DNA from 4 places in the Lelliottia sp. EB106-05-01-XG201 genome. Region 2 is predicted to be linked to each of the others. Evidence: predicted binding sites of a transcription regulator. Region 2 holds the regulator's gene; each other region holds the start of a gene.

Region 1 (4,211 bases), 710 kb from region 2:
AGCTCTCCGCCACCGCGCACGTGGGCAATGGCGAAGACAAATCCCCGGTCGAGCAGGCTCAGCCTGCTGCTGCTGAAATCGGCGTCCATGCTGGCCCCGTAAGAGCCGTAGCCGTACACCAGCAGCGGGTTTTTACGCTTGTGGAAATGGTCTTTGTGGTACACCAGCGACACCGGGACCTCCACGCCATCGCGCGCGGTGATCCAAAGATGCTCGCTCCGGTAGTGGCTGGCGTCGAACCCGGCCACTTCGGCCTGCTTAAGCACTTTCCGCTGACCGGTATTCATATCGAGTTCAAACAGCGTGTCGGGAGTGGTCATCGACGAATAGCCGTAGCGCAACCGCGAGGATTCAGGCTCAGGATTGTAGCCAATCCAGGTCACGTACGCCGGATCGTCAAAGGCAATCCCCACCACTTCGCGCGTTTTACGGTTGATTTGCCGGATGCTGGTCAGCCCTCGCTGACGCTCTTCCACCACCAGCCAGTCGGTAAACAGGGTGAAGCCTTCGAGCATCACCTGTTCGCGTGCCGGGATCAGCACTTCCCATTTACGCTCGTCGCGCACTTTGGTTTTATACAGGCCAAAGTTTTTGCCTTCGCGGTTGGAGCGCAGATAGAAGGTATGCTGAAAATGGTCGAGGCTGTACTCGTGGTCTTTGCGACGCGGGAGAAAACAGAGCGGCTGGGCGTCGGGCAGCTCCGCATCAAGCAGCAGCACTTCGGTGGTCGTGGCGCTGGCAAGCGAAATAATCACATAGTGGCGCGAGGTGGTTTTGTGCAGGCTGACGTAAAAGGTGTCGTCCTGTTCTTCGTACACCAGCTCATCGGTACCCGAAGAGGTGCCGACCGTATGTCGCCAGACCTGATAAGGCAGCAGCGTTGAGGCGTGCTTTTTGACGTAATAGACGGTTTCAGAGTCGTTCGCCCAGACAAAGTCCGACGAAACGTTATCGAGCATTTCCGGATACCAGTTCCCGGTGTCCAGGTTGCGAAAGCGCAGGCCGTACTGGCGGCGTGACAGATAGTCTTCCGCCAGCGCCATGATGGTGTTATCCGGCGAAATACCCATCCCGCCGAGAGTATAGAACTCGCTGTGCGCCGCGCGCTGGTTGGCATCGAGCAGGGTTTCCCAGTCGTCCCATTCAGCACAAAGCACAGACTGGCGCTGATAGATGGCGTATTCGCTGCCCGGCTCGTAGAGATGACGATAGCGGTAGCCGTTTTTGGTCCAGGGCGCCGAGATGTCGCGCTGCGGAACCCGCGCGACCATCTCTTCCAGCAGACGATCCTGAAGCGCCTGCTGCGAGGACATCACCTTGCGGCCGTAATCATTTTCCTGATGAAGGTAATCAAGCACTTCCGGCTGCGAGCGTTCGTCGTCCCGCAGCCAGTAGTAATTATCGATGCGCGTGTCACCGTGAGTGGTGAGCGCTTTGGGAATACGTCGGGCTTTTGGCAGCATGTCAGTTTTTCTTTTTGGTTTTACACCCTATAAGGGTGGCAAAACGCGCGCACGATGCAAGCGAAACGTGACAGCCGTCAGATAAAATTACCCCTGTAATGCCTGTTTTTGCTGCTTAATATCCTGTTCGATCCCTTCCCGAACATCCTGCGGAATTTTCAGCGCGTCGCCGAGGGCATTCAGATAGCTTCGCTCCATAAAGTGATCGATATCGATGGCCGCGGCACTCAGGAAGTAGAGTTCCAGCGCCTCCTCCTCGTTTTTCACACTCTGCGCCAGACGGAGTGGATCGAGCGGCTGTTCAATCGCCTGCGCCACCAGCGCTCGGCCCTGCTCTTCCACGCCCGCTTCCCGCATCTGCTGCTCGATGGCGGATCGCTCTTTGTCATCAATGTGGCCGTCACTTTTCGCGGCAAACACCAGGGCCAGGATCAGGCGTTCGGTACGCAGATCCATCGGTGAAATTTGCTCACCAAAGTGCGGTTCATCCTGATGAGCTGTCCGCACTTTCTCTTTGTATTTGTTCCAGAGCACCGTTCCGGCAATGGCCCCACCACCGGCCAGCAGCGCGCCGGTGCCGTATTTGGTCAGCAGTTTGCGCGAGGATTTATTGGCGACCAGCAGGCCCGCCAGTCCACCGAGCGCACCGGGCACCAGCAGCTTACTCAGCCCCTCACCGCCCGATGACGACGCCTTCTGTCCTAACATGGATTGCAATTGATTCAACCAGCCTGACATGATTTTCCCCACTTAACGGTTCGCAATGGGTACAGCCTATGCGAGGTGATGTCAGGAAATGTCTGTCCGCGCTAAAGAAGCGCAAATTTCCCCCGCTCATCATCACGCTGCCCGTTGAGGGAAGACAGACGCAAACGTTTTCGTTTATACTGCGCGCAACTTTTTCAGGGGGATTTTATGACTCTTTTAGGAACTGCTCTGCGTCCGGCCGCGACGCGCGTCATGCTGTTAGGTTCTGGCGAACTGGGAAAAGAGGTGGCTATCGAGTGCCAGCGCCTGGGGATTGAGGTGATCGCCGTCGATCGCTATGCCGACGCCCCGGCGATGCACGTCGCCCACCGCTCGCATGTGATCAATATGCTGGACGGGAACGCCCTTCGCGCCCTGATTGCCGAGGAAAAACCGGACTTTGTGGTGCCGGAAATTGAAGCCATCGCCACCGATACGCTGATTGCCCTCGAGCAGGAAGGCCAGCGCGTGGTGCCCTGCGCCCGCGCCGCTAAACTGACCATGAACCGGGAAGGCATTCGTCGTCTGGCCGCCGAGGAGTTAGCGATTCCGACGTCGAGCTACCGCTTTGCCGACGGGAAAGATGAGTTTCTGCAGGCTGTCGAACAGATTGGCTACCCGTGCATCATTAAGCCGGTAATGAGCTCCTCCGGGAAAGGTCAGAGTTTTATCCGTGACGCCTCCGCGCTCGATAAGGCATGGGATTACGCCCAGCAGGGTGGCCGCGCAGGTGCCGGTCGCGTCATAGTCGAAGGTGTGGTGAAGTTTGATTTTGAAATCACCCTGCTGACAGTCAGCGCCGTGGATGGCGTGCATTTCTGCGACCCAATTGGTCATCGTCAGGAGGATGGCGATTATCGTGAATCCTGGCAGCCGCAGCAGATGAGCGCCCTGGCGCTGGAGCGCGCGCAGGAGATGGCCCGCAAAGTGGTGCTGGCGCTGGGCGGTTACGGCCTGTTTGGCGTTGAGCTGTTCGTCTGCGGCGATGAGGTGATTTTCAGCGAAGTCTCCCCGCGTCCGCACGACACCGGGATGGTGACGCTGATTTCCCAGGATCTCTCGGAGTTCGCTCTGCACGTGCGCGCGTTCCTCAGTCTGCCGGTTGGCGGCATCCGCCAGTACGGCCCGGCCGCGTCGGCGGTGATCCTGCCGCAGCTGACCAGCCAGAACGTCACCTTTGATAATGTTGAGGCCGCCGTCGGTGCGGGTCTGCAACTGCGTCTGTTTGGTAAACCGGAAATTGACGGCATCCGTCGTCTCGGCGTGGCGTTAGCCACCGGGGATAGCGTGGAAAGTGCAGTTGAGCGCGCGAAAAGTGCAGCGCAGGCCGTCAGTGTGAAGGGATAATAAAAACCGGGCAACAGATGTTTGCCCGGTTAGATTTTGTAGGGCGGGTAAGGCGAAGCCGCCACCCGCCACAGCAAAAAATTACTTCGCGCCTTCCACTGCTTCGCGCGCCAGCTTAGTGATGCGATCCCAGTCGCCCGCTTCCAGCGCATCCGCCGGAACCAGCCAGGAACCACCGATACACAGGACGCTTTTCAGCGCCAGGTAGTCGCGGTAGTTCGCCGGAGAGATACCGCCCGTCGGGCAGAAACGCACCTGAGAGAACGGGCCCGCAATCGCCTGCAGCGCTTTGGTGCCGCCGTTGGCTTCAGCCGGGAAGAATTTGAACTCTTTCAGGCCGTAATCCATACCCAGCATCAGTTCAGACACGGTGCTGATACCCGGGATTAACGGAATCGTGCCTTCGGTTGCGGCTTTTAGCAGCGGCTCGGTCAGGCCCGGGCTGATGGCGAACTGTGCGCCCGCTTCGGTCACTTCTGCCAGTTGCTGAGGGTTGAGCACGGTACCGGCACCGATAATCGCGTCCGGCACTTCTTTGGCGATAGCGCGGATCGCGTCCATCGCGCATGCGGTACGCAGCGTCACTTCCAGAACACGAACACCACCTGCAACCAGCGCTTTCGCCATCGGGACGGCGTGCTCCAGTTTGTTCAC
Region 2 (4,211 bases):
ATCAGAATCTCCGTCAGCCCGACGTCTGGAATAAAGCCAACGGCCCAGGTCCCAATCACACTCACCGCGAAGAGCACCAGCAGCCACGGCAGCATCTGCTGTCCCTGCCATTTTTGCAGCGCCGCGCGGCAGCCATAACCGCCGACCAGGAAGGCGATGGTTTGCGGGACATAGCTCAGACCAATCACCGCCGGGCTGTAGCCCATATCGTGCAGAATAAACGGCGAACCGGTCAGCCACGCAAAGAAGCTGGCGGAACAGGCGGCGTAGACCAGCACGTTGCCGCGATAGGCGCGGGAGCGCAGCAGGGAGAGGAAGGTGACGCGATTATCCGTCGTTTCAGCCGGTTTGGCTGGCGCCGGTTTCAGCGCGAAGGCCGGTAACATCAGCACCAGGGTGATGATAAACAGGGTGGCGAAGATTGCCTGCCAGTCAAAATGCACCAGGATCCAGCTGCCGAGCAGCGGGGCCAGGGCCGGAGAAAGACCGACCAGCGGCATGATGGTGGCAAAAATGCGGTTCACGCGTGAAGCGGGATAGTAGTCCGTGACCAGCGCCTGCCAGGTCACCGCCGCGGCACACACGCCGAATGCCTGGATAAAACGCAGTACCAGAAGCCAGGTCGCATCGCGCACCCAGAGCATGCCCAGACAGCCGACGGCAAAAATCGCCAGACCTAAGAGTAAAATCGGTTTACGACCGTAGCGGTCGGAGAGCGGCCCCCACAGCAGCTGCGCGAAGGCAAAACCGGCGAGGAACAGGCTCAGGCTGGCGCTGATGGCGGCGGCTGGGGTCTGTAAATCCGCCTGCATCGCGGCAAACGCGGGCAGGTACATGTCGGTGGCCAGGAAGCCCAGCACGCTTAAGCCGCCGAGCCAGACCAGGAATCCTTTGTTGGGTTGCATTGTTTTTATTTCCTAAAGAGGGCGGGTATTCACTGGCGCAGAGTGTAGGGAGTGCAAACTGCCTTGTGAAACGCTAATATTTGGTGGTTGCATTCAAAAATTTTGCAGGCAAAAAATGTGGTCTGAATATTCCTTAGAAGTGGTTGATGCGGTTGCGCGCAACGGCAGCTTTAGCGGCGCGGCCCAGGAACTGCACCGCGTTCCGTCTGCGGTAAGCTATACCGTGCGTCAGCTTGAAGAGTGGCTGGCGGTTCCGCTGTTTGAGCGCCGCCACCGCGACGTCGTCCTGACGCCTGCGGGCGTCTGGTTTTTGAAAGAAGGGCGATCTGTTATCAAAAAAATGATGATCACCCGCGAGCAGTGTCAGCAGATTGCCAACGGCTGGCGCGGCCATCTCGCCATTGCGGTGGATAACATCGTCAAACCGGAACGCACCCGCCAGATGGTGGTCGATTTTTACCGCCACTTCTCGGACGTGGAGCTGCGCGTGTCCCAGGAGGTGTTCAACGGCGTGTGGGATGCGCTCTCTGACGGCAGGGTGGAGATGGCGATCGGTGCCACGCAGGCGATCCCGGTGGGCGGACGTTATGCCTTTCGCGATATGGGAGCCCTGAGCTGGACCTGCGTCGTGGCGCGCGATCATCCCCTCGCCGCTATTGAAGGCCCGTTGAGCGATGACACGTTGCGCAACTGGCCGTCGCTGGTGCTGGAAGATACGTCCCGATCGCTGCCAAAACGCATCACCTGGCTGCTGGATAACCAGCGGCGGGTGGTGGCCCCTGACTGGGAAACCTCGGCGACCTGTCTTTCCGCAGGGCTGTGCGTCGGGATGGTGCCGGTGCATTTCGCGCGTCCGCGTATCGATCGCGGTGAGTGGGTGGCCTTAACGCTGGAAAACCCGTTCCCGGATGCGGCCTGTTGCCTGACCTGGCAGCAAAACGATATGTCACCGGCCCTGGCGTGGCTGCTGGAGTATCTGGGGGATAGCGAAACGCTGAACAGAGAGTGGCTGAAGGAGCCGGAATAACCGGCCCCTCAGAGGTGATTAACGGCGGTAGTCGCGGAACGGACCGTCGGCGACGGAGCGGCGCTCAATCAGGCGCGGGTGGACTTCAATCGACTGCGACTCTTCGCGTTTGCTGACGATGCGGTCCATCAGCATGTTGAAGGCCGTTTCACCCAGCGAGTCTTTCGGCTGGTGAATGGTCGTCAGCGCCGGGGTGAAGTAGCGGGCGTTGCGCACGTTATCGTACCCGATCACAGAAATGTCCTGCGGGACGCGCAAACCGAGTTCGTCGGCTGCGCAAAGCGCGCCCATCGCCATAATATCGCCGCCGATAAAGACCGCGGTCGGGCGATGTGACTGGGAGACAATCTGCTGCATCGCGCGATAGCCGGACTCCGGCTCGAAGTCGCCCTGCACGATCCAGTTTTCCGGCACCGTGATCAGCGCTTCTTCCATCGCTTTCATGAAACCAGCCAGACGGCCTGCGCCGGTGTTGCGCTCCAGCGGACCCGGGATCACGCCGATTTCGCGGTGGCCGCGTTCAATCAGGTAACGGCCCGCCATGTAGCCGCCTTCGAAGGCGTTGTCGTTCACGGAGTCGGTGAAATCGGCGCGGGTATCGCCCCAGTCCATCACCACCATCGGGATGTGACGGTACTCTTCCAGCATGGAGAGCACGGATTCCGGGTATTCAGAACACATCACCAGCAGGCCATCGACGCGCTTTTGCGCCATCATCGACAGGTAAGCGCGCTGCTTTTCCTGGCTGTTCCAGGCGTTGCCAAGGATCAGGGTGTAGCCCTTCTGGAAGCAGTTTTTCTCAACGGCTTCGATGATCTCCGCGAAATAGGCGGCTTCGCTGCTGGTCGCCAGCAGGCCGATCGATTTGGTGTGGTTCACTTTCAGGCTGCGCGCCACGGCACTCGGGGAGTAGTGCAGCTCTTTGATGGCAGCCCATACGGCGTTGCGCGTCTCTTCCGCAACAAAACGCGTTTTGTTAATTACATGTGATACGGTTGTAGTGGAAACGTTTGCGCGTTTCGCCACATCTTTAATTGTTGCCATTACATGTCACTCCAGACCATATCTTAAACTCCTGAAATACTTAAAGGTAAACGTTTGCCTTCTCTCACCCTTATCTCGCAATGTGAATTGCGATACGCCGGGAAAACGACTCAGAACGTCAGGAGGGGGTCAGTGGCCGGTACGCTTATAAATTTAGCGTGGAATTTTGTCTTATCTTGATGAAAAGGGGAAGAGCAAAAACGGTTATCAGTCTAAATCCAGGAAGATTTTTGGGGTAAACTGTGTAAAAATGAGCAAGCTCACTTTTCGTAAGGTGATTAAAAGGAGAAAAATTGATGAGTACCGATCTGAAGTTTTCGCTGACCACGACCGTTATTGTGCTGGCTTTGATTGTTGCAGCAGGTCTGACCGCAGCCCTGCACTGATTTAAGCGAGGGAGAGTTCTCTCCCTCGTCTCCTCTCCCTGATTGTTACCCATCCTGCAAAAATCTTTTGCTAATTTGTTAACTTCTCATTTTTTGTGATTGATGTCATGCTTTTGCCATCTTAGTCCCGTGTCGCGCGATGACGACGACACGGCATCCGGAGTTAACAATGAAAATCAATTTTCCCCTGCTGGCCCTGGCGATTGGCGCTTTTGGCATCGGCACCACCGAGTTTTCCCCGATGGGGCTGCTGCCCGTCATTGCTAAAGGCGTGGACGTCTCCATTCCAGCGGCGGGGATGCTCATCAGCGCCTATGCAATTGGTGTGATGATCGGTGCGCCGCTCATGACGCTATTGCTCTCCCATCGCGCCCGCCGCAATGCGCTGATCTTCCTGATGGCGATTTTTACCCTCGGCAACGTGCTGTCGGCGATTGCGCCGGATTACACGACGCTGCTGCTGTCGCGCATTCTGACCAGCCTGAACCATGGCGCGTTCTTTGGCTTAGGCTCAGTGGTGGCCGCGAGCGTGGTGCCAAAACATAAACAGGCGAGCGCGGTGGCGACGATGTTTATGGGCCTGACCATCGCCAACATTGGCGGCGTTCCGGCGGCGACCTGGCTCGGGGAAGTGATTGGCTGGCGAATGTCGTTCCTGGCGACCGCCGGGCTGGGCGTGGTGGCGATGATCGCGCTGTTCTTCTCCCTGCCGAAAGGCGAGGCGGGCGAGCGCCCGGACGTGCGCAAAGAGCTGTCGGTGCTGGTGCGCCCGCAGGTGCTGTCTGCCCTGTTAACGACGGTGCTCGGCGCAGGCGCGATGTTCACGCTCTACACCTATATCTCTCCCGT
Region 3 (4,211 bases), 370 kb from region 2:
CATCACCGGTGATCGGCGACCAGGACTGGCCGTGAGCGAGGAAGTGCCAGCTTTTTGGCATCTGCGGTTTCAGGAAGCGGATCGCCACCAGCGCATTGAGCACCAGTTCGGCACGCTGCTCTTTAGAGAGGATCAGATCGCGACATTTCTCTTCAAATGAGAAAAACAGCGCAGCATCGTCAACGCAAAAGCCTGACGGCGCAAACGCATCCGGGGTCAGCATTCGGCGAGCGAAACGAGAGCGAAATAACATGCCATTGGCTAAATCGAGCATCATTCGATCGTGCTCATCGCAAAAATACCAGCGCCAGTTATCGTCAGGTTTTATTCGCATTTTCCTCTCCTTCCCCACAACGTCCTGTTCTTAAAATGTCCGAATTGTCGCTTCGTTTTATAACATCAATAATAAAAGACCATAATGTCTAAATAAGCAACAAAGACGGAATATAAAACAACCAGGGCTGGAAATAAAGCCCTGGTTGTCTGATATGGAGAAAAGATTAGATATGATTAACGATTTCTTTAATCAATTGCGGGCCTTTAAAAATAAAGCCGGAATAGATTTGCACCAGCGACGCACCCGCCGCCATCTTCTCGCGGGCCGCGATGACGGAGTCGATGCCACCCACGCCGATGATCGGTAAGCGACCCTTTAATTCCGCCGACAGCGCGCGAATAATTTCGGTGCTTTTTAATTGTACCGGACGACCGCTTAGGCCACCCATTTGGTCACAGTTTTTCATTCCCTGAACCAGGGAACGATCGAGTGTCGTATTGGTCGCAATAACACCATCAATATTATGGCGAACCAAACTGTCGGCCACCTGGATCAATTCTTCGACAGAAAGATCCGGGGCGATCTTCACCGCGATCGGAACATATTTATGGTGGGTATTCTGCAGCTCATTCTGCTTATTTTTGATCGCACTTAAGAGATCGTCCAGCGCTTCACCATATTGAAGTGTACGCAGGCCTGGGGTATTTGGCGAAGAGATATTAATCGCAATATAACCGGCATAGGCATAGACTTTTTCCATACAAATCAGATAGTCATCTTTCCCCTGTTCCACCGGCGTATCTTTATTTTTGCCGATATTAATCCCGAGCACGCCGTCAAAATGGGCTTTTTTTACGTTCTCTACCAGGTGATCAACACCGTGGTTATTAAAGCCCATCCGGTTGATCAACCCTTCGGCTTCAACCAGGCGGAACAGGCGCGGCTTGTCATTCCCGTCCTGAGGACGTGGCGTCACGGTGCCGACTTCGATGGAGCCGAACCCCATCGCGCCCAGGGCGTCAATGCATTCGCCGTTCTTGTCGAGGCCTGCTGCCAGCCCCAGAGGATTTTTAAACGTCAGGCCCATGCACGAGACAGGTTTTTCCTGCACTTTCTGGCGCACCAGCGCTTCAAGAGGCGTTCCTGTAATGCGGCGTAACTGCTGGAATGTCAATTCATGAGCGCGCTCTGGATCGAGCTGAAAAAGGGCTTTACGAACGAAGGGGTAGTACATGAACTCTCCTGGATTCCGGTGTGCAAACCGGACACGGATTATCAGCGATCGCGCCGGGAAAGGGAATTGACCTGCGGCAAAAAATCCTCGTAAAGCGCAATCGTTTACCTTTCTGCTTCTTTCTTATGCAATTTTCGGCATTTTAATTTCAGATAAATCATTTAGTGGAATAACCCCGCAATGTCACACTCCTGAAAATTGTTATGAATGTTAGATAAAAGCAAACAAATAGTTATAAGGAGCAAACATGCGCGTCATCACGTTGGCCGGAAGTCCGCGTTTCCCTTCACGCTCCAGCGCCCTGCTGGAGTATGCCCGCGAGCAACTCAATTCGCTGAACGTGGAGGTGTGTCACTGGAATCTGCATAACTTTGAGCCTGAAGATCTGCTTTATGCCCGCTTCGACAGCCCGGCGCTGCAGGCGCTGATTGAGCAGCTCAAAGGGGCTGACGGTCTGATTGTCGCGACGCCCATTTATAAAGCGTCGTTTTCGGGCGCACTGAAAACCCTGCTCGATTTGCTGCCTGAGCGTGCCCTGGAGGGAAAAGTGGTGCTTCCGCTGGCCACTGGAGGTACCGTCGCCCACATGCTGGCGGTGGATTACGCCCTCAAGCCGGTTCTGAATGCGCTGAAAGCGCAGGAGATCCTGCACGGCGTGTTTGCGGATGACTCGCAAATTGTCGATTACCAGCACAAGCCGCAGTTCACCCCCAACTTACACCTGCGCCTCGATACCGCGCTGGAAACTTTCTGGCAGGCACTGCATCGCCGCGACGTGCAGGCCCCCGCTTTTGGCCGTCTGAAAGGAGTCGCCCATGTTTAAAACACTTTTGACCGCCCTGGTTGCGGTCTCTGCGCTGGCTCAGGCAGCGGAACCCGCGCCGGAAAGCCTGCGCATCGGCTACCAGAAAGGCAGCGTCAGCATGGTGCTGGCGAAAAGCCATCAGCTGCTGGAGAAGCGCTACCCGAACACCCAATTCTCCTGGGTCGAGTTCCCGGCCGGGCCGCAGATGCTTGAGGCGCTCAACGTTGGCAGCATTGATTTGGGCAGTACCGGCGACATTCCGCCGATTTTTGCGCAAGCTGCAGGCGCTGATCTGGTCTACGTCGGCGTTGAGCCACCGAAGCCGAAAGCGGAAGTGATTCTGGTGCCCGAGAACAGCCCGATCAAAACCGTCGCGGATCTGAAAGGCCATAAAGTCGCGTTCCAGAAAGGTTCCAGTTCGCACAATTTACTTCTACGCGCCCTTCAGCAGGCGGGCCTGTCGTTCAAGGATATTCAGCCCATCTATTTAACGCCGGCGGATGCCCGCGCGGCGTTCCAGCAAAACAATGTCGACGCCTGGGCAATCTGGGACCCGTACTACTCCGCGGCGTTGCTGCAGGGTGGCGTGCGGGTGCTGAAAGATGGTGAAACGCTGAAACAGACCGGTTCGTTCTACCTGGCCGCTCGCCCGTATGCGGAAAAGAACGGTGAATTTGTCCAGGGCGTGTTGAATACCTTTAGCGAGGCGGACGCGCTGACCCAGAGCCAGCGTCAGGAAAGCATCGCCCTGCTCGCCAAAACCATGGGCCTGCCGGAGCCGGTGATCGCCAGCTATCTGGATCATCGCCCAACCACGGTGATCAAACCCGTTGACGCCAAAACCGCCGTCCTGCAGCAGCAGACCGCGGACCTGTTTTACGAGAATCGTCTCGTGCCGAAGAAAATCGATATTCGCGACCGCATCTGGCAACCCTCTGACAAAGAAGGATCGAAATCATGAGTCTGAATCTGTTCTGGTTTTTACCGACCCACGGTGATGGGCATTATCTAGGCACCGAAGAGGGCGCGCGCCCGGTGGACTACGGCTATCTGCAGCAAATCGCGCAGGCCGCCGACAGAATCGGTTTTACCGGCGTGCTGATCCCGACCGGGCGCTCCTGCGAAGATGCATGGCTGGTTGCCGCCTCGATGATTCCGGTCACACAGCGCCTGAAATTCCTGGTGGCCCTGCGCCCAAGCGTGATCTCCCCGACCGTCGCTGCCCGCCAGGCCGCAACGCTCGACCGGCTTTCAAATGGCCGCGCGCTGTTTAACCTGGTGACCGGCAGCGACCCGCAGGAGCTCGCGGGCGACGGCGTGTTCCTCGATCACACGGAACGCTACGAAGCCTCAGCGGAATTCACCCGCGTCTGGAGACGTTTGCTGGAGGGTGAAACCGTCACTTACGAGGGGAAACATATACGCGTTCGCGACGCGAAGCTGCTGTTTGCCCCGGTCCAGCAGCCGCGTCCTCCGCTCTACTTCGGCGGCTCCTCGGATGTGGCGCAGGATCTGGCTGCCGAGCAGGTCGATCTCTATCTGACCTGGGGCGAACCACCGGAACTGGTGAAAGAGAAAATTGAGCAGGTTCGCGCCAAAGCCGCCGCACACGGGCGCAAAGTGCGTTTCGGGATTCGTCTGCACGTCATCGTGCGCGAAACCAACGCCGAGGCCTGGCAGGCTGCCGATCGTCTGATTTCGCACCTTGACGATGAGACTATCGCCAAAGCGCAGGCTGCGCTGGCGAAAACCGATTCCGTGGGCCAGCACCGCATGGCTTCTCTGCATAAAGGAAAGCGGGAGAATCTCGAAATCAGCCCGAACCTGTGGGCGGGCGTAGGCCTGGTTCGCGGCGGAGCGGGTACGGCGCTGGTGGGCGATGGTCCAACGGTGGC
Region 4 (4,211 bases), 950 kb from region 2:
ATTCAGCGCGGGGATAAATTCTCGCTCACCACCAGCTACAAAGGCGGGTTAAGCAGCCGGGCGGCTTACGTCGTGGCGGATGCATCGGAGCTTGCGCCCGCAGTTTCTGACTATCTCGACGTGGTGGCGAAGCCCTATTTCCAGGCGGTGGTGACCTGGCTTGAACATCTGCACATCGGGATGCGCGGCGGGGAGATGTATGACCTGATTGAGCAGGTTCTGCCGAAAGCTGAGTACCACTGGCACCTGAATCCGGGGCATCTGGTGGCGGATGAAGAGTGGCTCTGCTCGCCGATTGGCCCGAAATCAGACGCTCTCTTGCGAAGCGGGATGATGCTGCAGATCGATATTATTCCTTCCCGAGCCGGATACGCCGGGGCAAGCATTGAGGATACGGTAGCGCTGGCGGATGAGCCGTTGCGTCAGGCGCTTGCAAGTGAGCATCCTGCGCTGTGGGAGCGGGTGGTGGCGCGCCGGGCGTACATTGCGAAGCATATCGGTATTCAACTGCCGGATGAGGTGTTGCCGATGTCTAACACCGTGGGCTATTTGCGTCCGTGGCTGCTGGATCAGGGGCGGGCGCTGGTCTGCAAATAGCAAAAAGCCAGCATTGAGCTGGCTTTTGATGCCGGATGGCGCTTCGCTTATCCGGCCTACGGTTCGTGCGGTTGGGATTAGAAGTTGTAACCCACAACCAGGTAACCACCCCAACCGGTAGAACGGACGCTGAAATCACCGTCGCCGAAGTTCAGGCTTGCGTCGTCGTTCCACTGACCACCGTTGTGCCAGTAACGCGCAACTACGGAGTAGTGCCAGTGATCGTAGTTCAGCGCCAGGATGTGGCTGGACGCGATAGAGTTGCTGGTGCGCGCCTGCTTACCGTTGTTGTCGATGAAGTTGTCATCGCCCAGATCGGAACCCCAGTCGAAGTTGGTGAAGCCGATATAGCTCAGGTTACCGCCCCATAGCTGGGTGATCGGCACAAAGTATTTCACTTTGAAACGGTAGCCATCCCACTCGTTTTCGTTAGACGCACCGTAGTTCTGCCACTGGTATTTTGCATACACGTTCATGGACAGGCTCATCGGCAGACCGGTGTCAATGTCCGTACCCAGACCCATGTACCAGGTGCTCTGACGACCGGATTTGTTGCGGCCCATATCGTAGATGTAGTTGTTCGCCACATACCACTCTTTGAACGGACCGAAGCTCAGGTCTGCGCCTGTCAGCTTGTCGATAGAGAAGCGTGGTTCAATTTCCATGAACAGCGGAGAACCGTGGTTCCAGATACCTTTCGCGTCGGTGTTACCACCGAAGAAGACCGGGGCATCGGCGTAACCGTAGAAATCAAACCAGTCTTTCTTGGCGAAAGCTTCGTATTCCAGGTAGGTATCGTTGCGGATCTGCGGTCCGAAGCGGGTGTGGTAGCTGCCTACCACGTTGACGCTCTGGTGCCACCAGTCGGAAACATATTCAGGTTTTGAATTTTCTGCTGCGTTAACAGCGAAAGAGGAAGAAAGTGCCAGAACTGCACCGGCTGCTAATAATGTTTTTTTCATAATCATGCCACTGATTGAAAATCCCTTCCGGGATGTGAAAGATGCGCGATTTGCGTTTCTAAATATTTCGTGTTTCTGCGGAGCCTATTATAGGAATCCCTGCTCACAAAAATATGTGTTGTTTCACATATCTCTCATGCGCGTAATCGATTGCGTTCACGTTTGCGTACTTTAAACGGCGGGGATTGTAACGGCAATCATTCATGTTGCCAATATTTGCGGAATGTAAGGGAGAGCGGAACGCGGTAAACGTTCCGCTGGAAGATGTTACTGAACGGCGGGCTGGATATCGTGGATGCGGATGAAACCTAACTGTTCCGGCGTTGTGCCGTTCAATTGCAGCGGGATATCGACATCGCTCGGTGCCAGCACGCTGGCCGGAGCCGTCACCAGCTGATTCTGCACGTTCACTTCCTGATAACTCTCGGTCGTGCCCTGCAGCTGACCCCATTCTACAGTACCGCTAAACGCCGGGAGCGGATCGTTGGACTGGCCCTGAATACGCAGCGTTGCGCGCGTGCCGTCGGCGTTTGGTGCGACGTTCACCAGCGACATGCGCAGCGTGCCGATCTGACTTTTCAGCAGGGCAGGCGTGTTCGCGCCCGGCAGCAGGTACACACCGCTGCTGGATTTGGCATTCAGCGCGTTTTGCTGGGTGATCTTGATCGTCTCCTGGTTCAGCTTAGTCATCGCCGTATTAAGCGTGTTCACGCTCTGTTTCATCTGGCGAACTTCGCTTTGCTGCGCGCAGGCGCTGAGGGTGAAGAGACTTCCCACCACGAGAATTCTTAGGTAACGTCTTGTCATTGCGTTTAATTCCCTGAAATAACGGATTGTCCTAATGGTAGTCAGGAACACGCCGTCAGGTATAGATCCTTTGTCTCAAAAACGCTCTTCCTTTGTTGTGGGCCCAGTTCGGGGTAAAATAGAGTTCAGTTAACCAGATAGCCAGGACACCGTATGCATTGCCCATTCTGTTCCGCTGTGGATACCAAAGTAATCGACTCCCGTCTTGTAGGTGAAGGCTCCTCGGTCCGCCGTCGTCGGCAGTGTCTGGTGTGCAACGAACGTTTCACCACCTTCGAGGTGGCAGAGCTGGTGATGCCGCGCGTGGTGAAAAGTAACGATGTGCGCGAGCCGTTCAACGAAGAGAAACTGCGCAGAGGGATGTTAAAAGCACTGGAAAAACGGCCAGTCAGCGCAGATGACGTCGAAATGGCGCTTAACCACATTAAATCGCACCTGCGTGGCACCGGCGAACGCGAAGTGCCGAGCAAAATGATCGGCAACCTGGTGATGGAGCAGCTTAAAAAGCTCGATAAAGTGGCCTACATCCGCTTCGCGTCTGTCTATCGCAGCTTCGAAGACATCAAAGAATTCGGCGAAGAGATCGCCCGCCTACAGGATTAAGCCCATGCAGGATGAGATTTACATGGCGCGAGCGATGAAGCTCGCGCAGCGCGGACGATTCACCACCCATCCCAATCCGAACGTTGGCTGCGTCATTGTCAAAGACGGCGAGATCGTCGGCGAAGGTTTTCACTATCGCGCCGGTGAGCCGCATGCCGAAGTTCACGCGCTACGTAAGGCGGGCGAAAAAGCCCGCGGCGCGACGGCCTATGTGACGCTGGAGCCCTGCAGCCATCACGGGCGCACGCCGCCGTGCTGCGAAGCGCTAATCGCGGCGGGCGTGGCGCGGGTCGTCACCTCGATGCAGGACCCGAACCCGCAGGTGGCTGGGCGCGGACTGTATCGTCTGCAGCAAGAGGGGATCGACGTCAGCCACGGGCTGATGATGAACGATGCCGAGGCGCTGAATAAAGGTTTTCTCAAGCGGATGCGGACCGGTTTTCCGTACATCCAGCTGAAGCTGGGCGCATCCGTCGATGGCCGTACGGCGATGGCCAGCGGTGAAAGCCAGTGGATCACTTCTCCGCAGGCAAGGCGCGATGTGCAACGTCTGCGCGCGCAAAGCCATGCTATTCTCACCAGCAGTGAAACGGTGCTGGCAGATGATCCGGCGATGACCGTGCGCTGGGACGAGCTCGACGCCGACACCCAGGCGCTCTATCCGCAAGAGAATCTGCGCCAGCCGCTGCGTATTGTGCTGGATCGTCAGAATCGCGTCACACCCGCGCACCGCATCGTGCAGCAGCCGGGCGAGACCTGGATTGCGCGCACTCAGGAAGATGGCCGCGAATGGCCGGAAACCGTGCGCAGTTTCATGGTGCCAGAGCATAACGGCCACATCGATTTAGTGGTGATGATGATGCTGCTCGGCAAACAGCAGGTGAACAGCATCTGGGTCGAAGCTGGCCCGACGCTTGCCGGTGCGCTGTTGCAGGCAGGGCTGGTGGATGAACTGATTATCTACGTTGCGCCTAAACTGTTAGGTGACGATGCGCGCGGCCTGTTTGTGCTGCCCGGCCTTGAAAAACTGGCCGACGCACCGCAGCTCAAATTTAGCGAAATTAGGCAGGTTGGCCCGGACGTGTGCCTGCATTTAACCCCTGCGTGAGGCTTTCTGAAATAGAGAAGCAGTGCGCGAAGTATTATGATAAAATCCGCCCCCCTGCGGGGCCAAATGAACCCGTAAAGGAAGAGTATGAATATTATTGAAGCTGCTGTTGCTACCCCGGACGCTCGCGTCGC

What was found. Region 2 encodes PurR, which represses purine synthesis genes. Its sites were predicted from a motif close to CANGCAAACGTTTGCNTG; they were not measured.
Region 1: the regulator PurR is predicted to act here: its motif matches at 2,329-2,346, upstream of purT (formate-dependent phosphoribosylglycinamide formyltransferase).
Region 3: the regulator PurR is predicted to act here: its motif matches at 1,605-1,622, upstream of pyrD (quinone-dependent dihydroorotate dehydrogenase).
Region 4: the regulator PurR is predicted to act here: its motif matches at 1,699-1,716, upstream of AC3WS9_RS16890 (nucleoside-specific channel-forming protein Tsx).

The regions. Positions count from the first base shown of each region.
Region 1 covers NZ_JBYTDV010000001.1:1,934,848-1,939,058, reverse strand. The annotation lists gene ptrB (oligopeptidase B) at 1-1,463, opposite strand, end outside; gene AC3WS9_RS08985 (tellurite resistance TerB family protein) at 1,551-2,201, opposite strand; gene purT (formate-dependent phosphoribosylglycinamide formyltransferase) at 2,379-3,557, shown strand; gene kdgA (bifunctional 4-hydroxy-2-oxoglutarate aldolase/2-dehydro-3-deoxy-phosphogluconate aldolase) at 3,639-4,211, opposite strand, start outside.
Region 2 covers NZ_JBYTDV010000001.1:2,642,799-2,647,009, reverse strand. The annotation lists gene punC (purine nucleoside transporter PunC) at 1-905, opposite strand, end outside; gene punR (DNA-binding transcriptional activator PunR) at 1,021-1,932, shown strand; gene purR (HTH-type transcriptional repressor PurR) at 1,951-2,976, opposite strand; gene cydH (cytochrome bd-I oxidase subunit CydH) at 3,273-3,362, shown strand; gene AC3WS9_RS12445 (MFS transporter) at 3,532-4,211, shown strand, end outside.
Region 3 covers NZ_JBYTDV010000001.1:3,010,943-3,015,153, forward strand. The annotation lists gene zapC (cell division protein ZapC) at 1-334, opposite strand, end outside; gene pyrD (quinone-dependent dihydroorotate dehydrogenase) at 501-1,511, opposite strand; gene ssuE (NADPH-dependent FMN reductase) at 1,759-2,334, shown strand; gene AC3WS9_RS14230 (sulfonate ABC transporter substrate-binding protein) at 2,327-3,277, shown strand; gene ssuD (FMNH2-dependent alkanesulfonate monooxygenase) at 3,274-4,211, shown strand, end outside.
Region 4 covers NZ_JBYTDV010000001.1:3,594,826-3,599,036, reverse strand. The annotation lists gene AC3WS9_RS16895 (M24 family metallopeptidase) at 1-597, shown strand, start outside; gene AC3WS9_RS16890 (nucleoside-specific channel-forming protein Tsx) at 675-1,559, opposite strand; gene AC3WS9_RS16885 (SadB/YajI family lipoprotein) at 1,827-2,366, opposite strand; gene nrdR (transcriptional regulator NrdR) at 2,520-2,969, shown strand; gene ribD (bifunctional diaminohydroxyphosphoribosylaminopyrimidine deaminase/5-amino-6-(5-phosphoribosylamino)uracil reductase RibD) at 2,974-4,077, shown strand; gene ribH (6,7-dimethyl-8-ribityllumazine synthase) at 4,165-4,211, shown strand, end outside.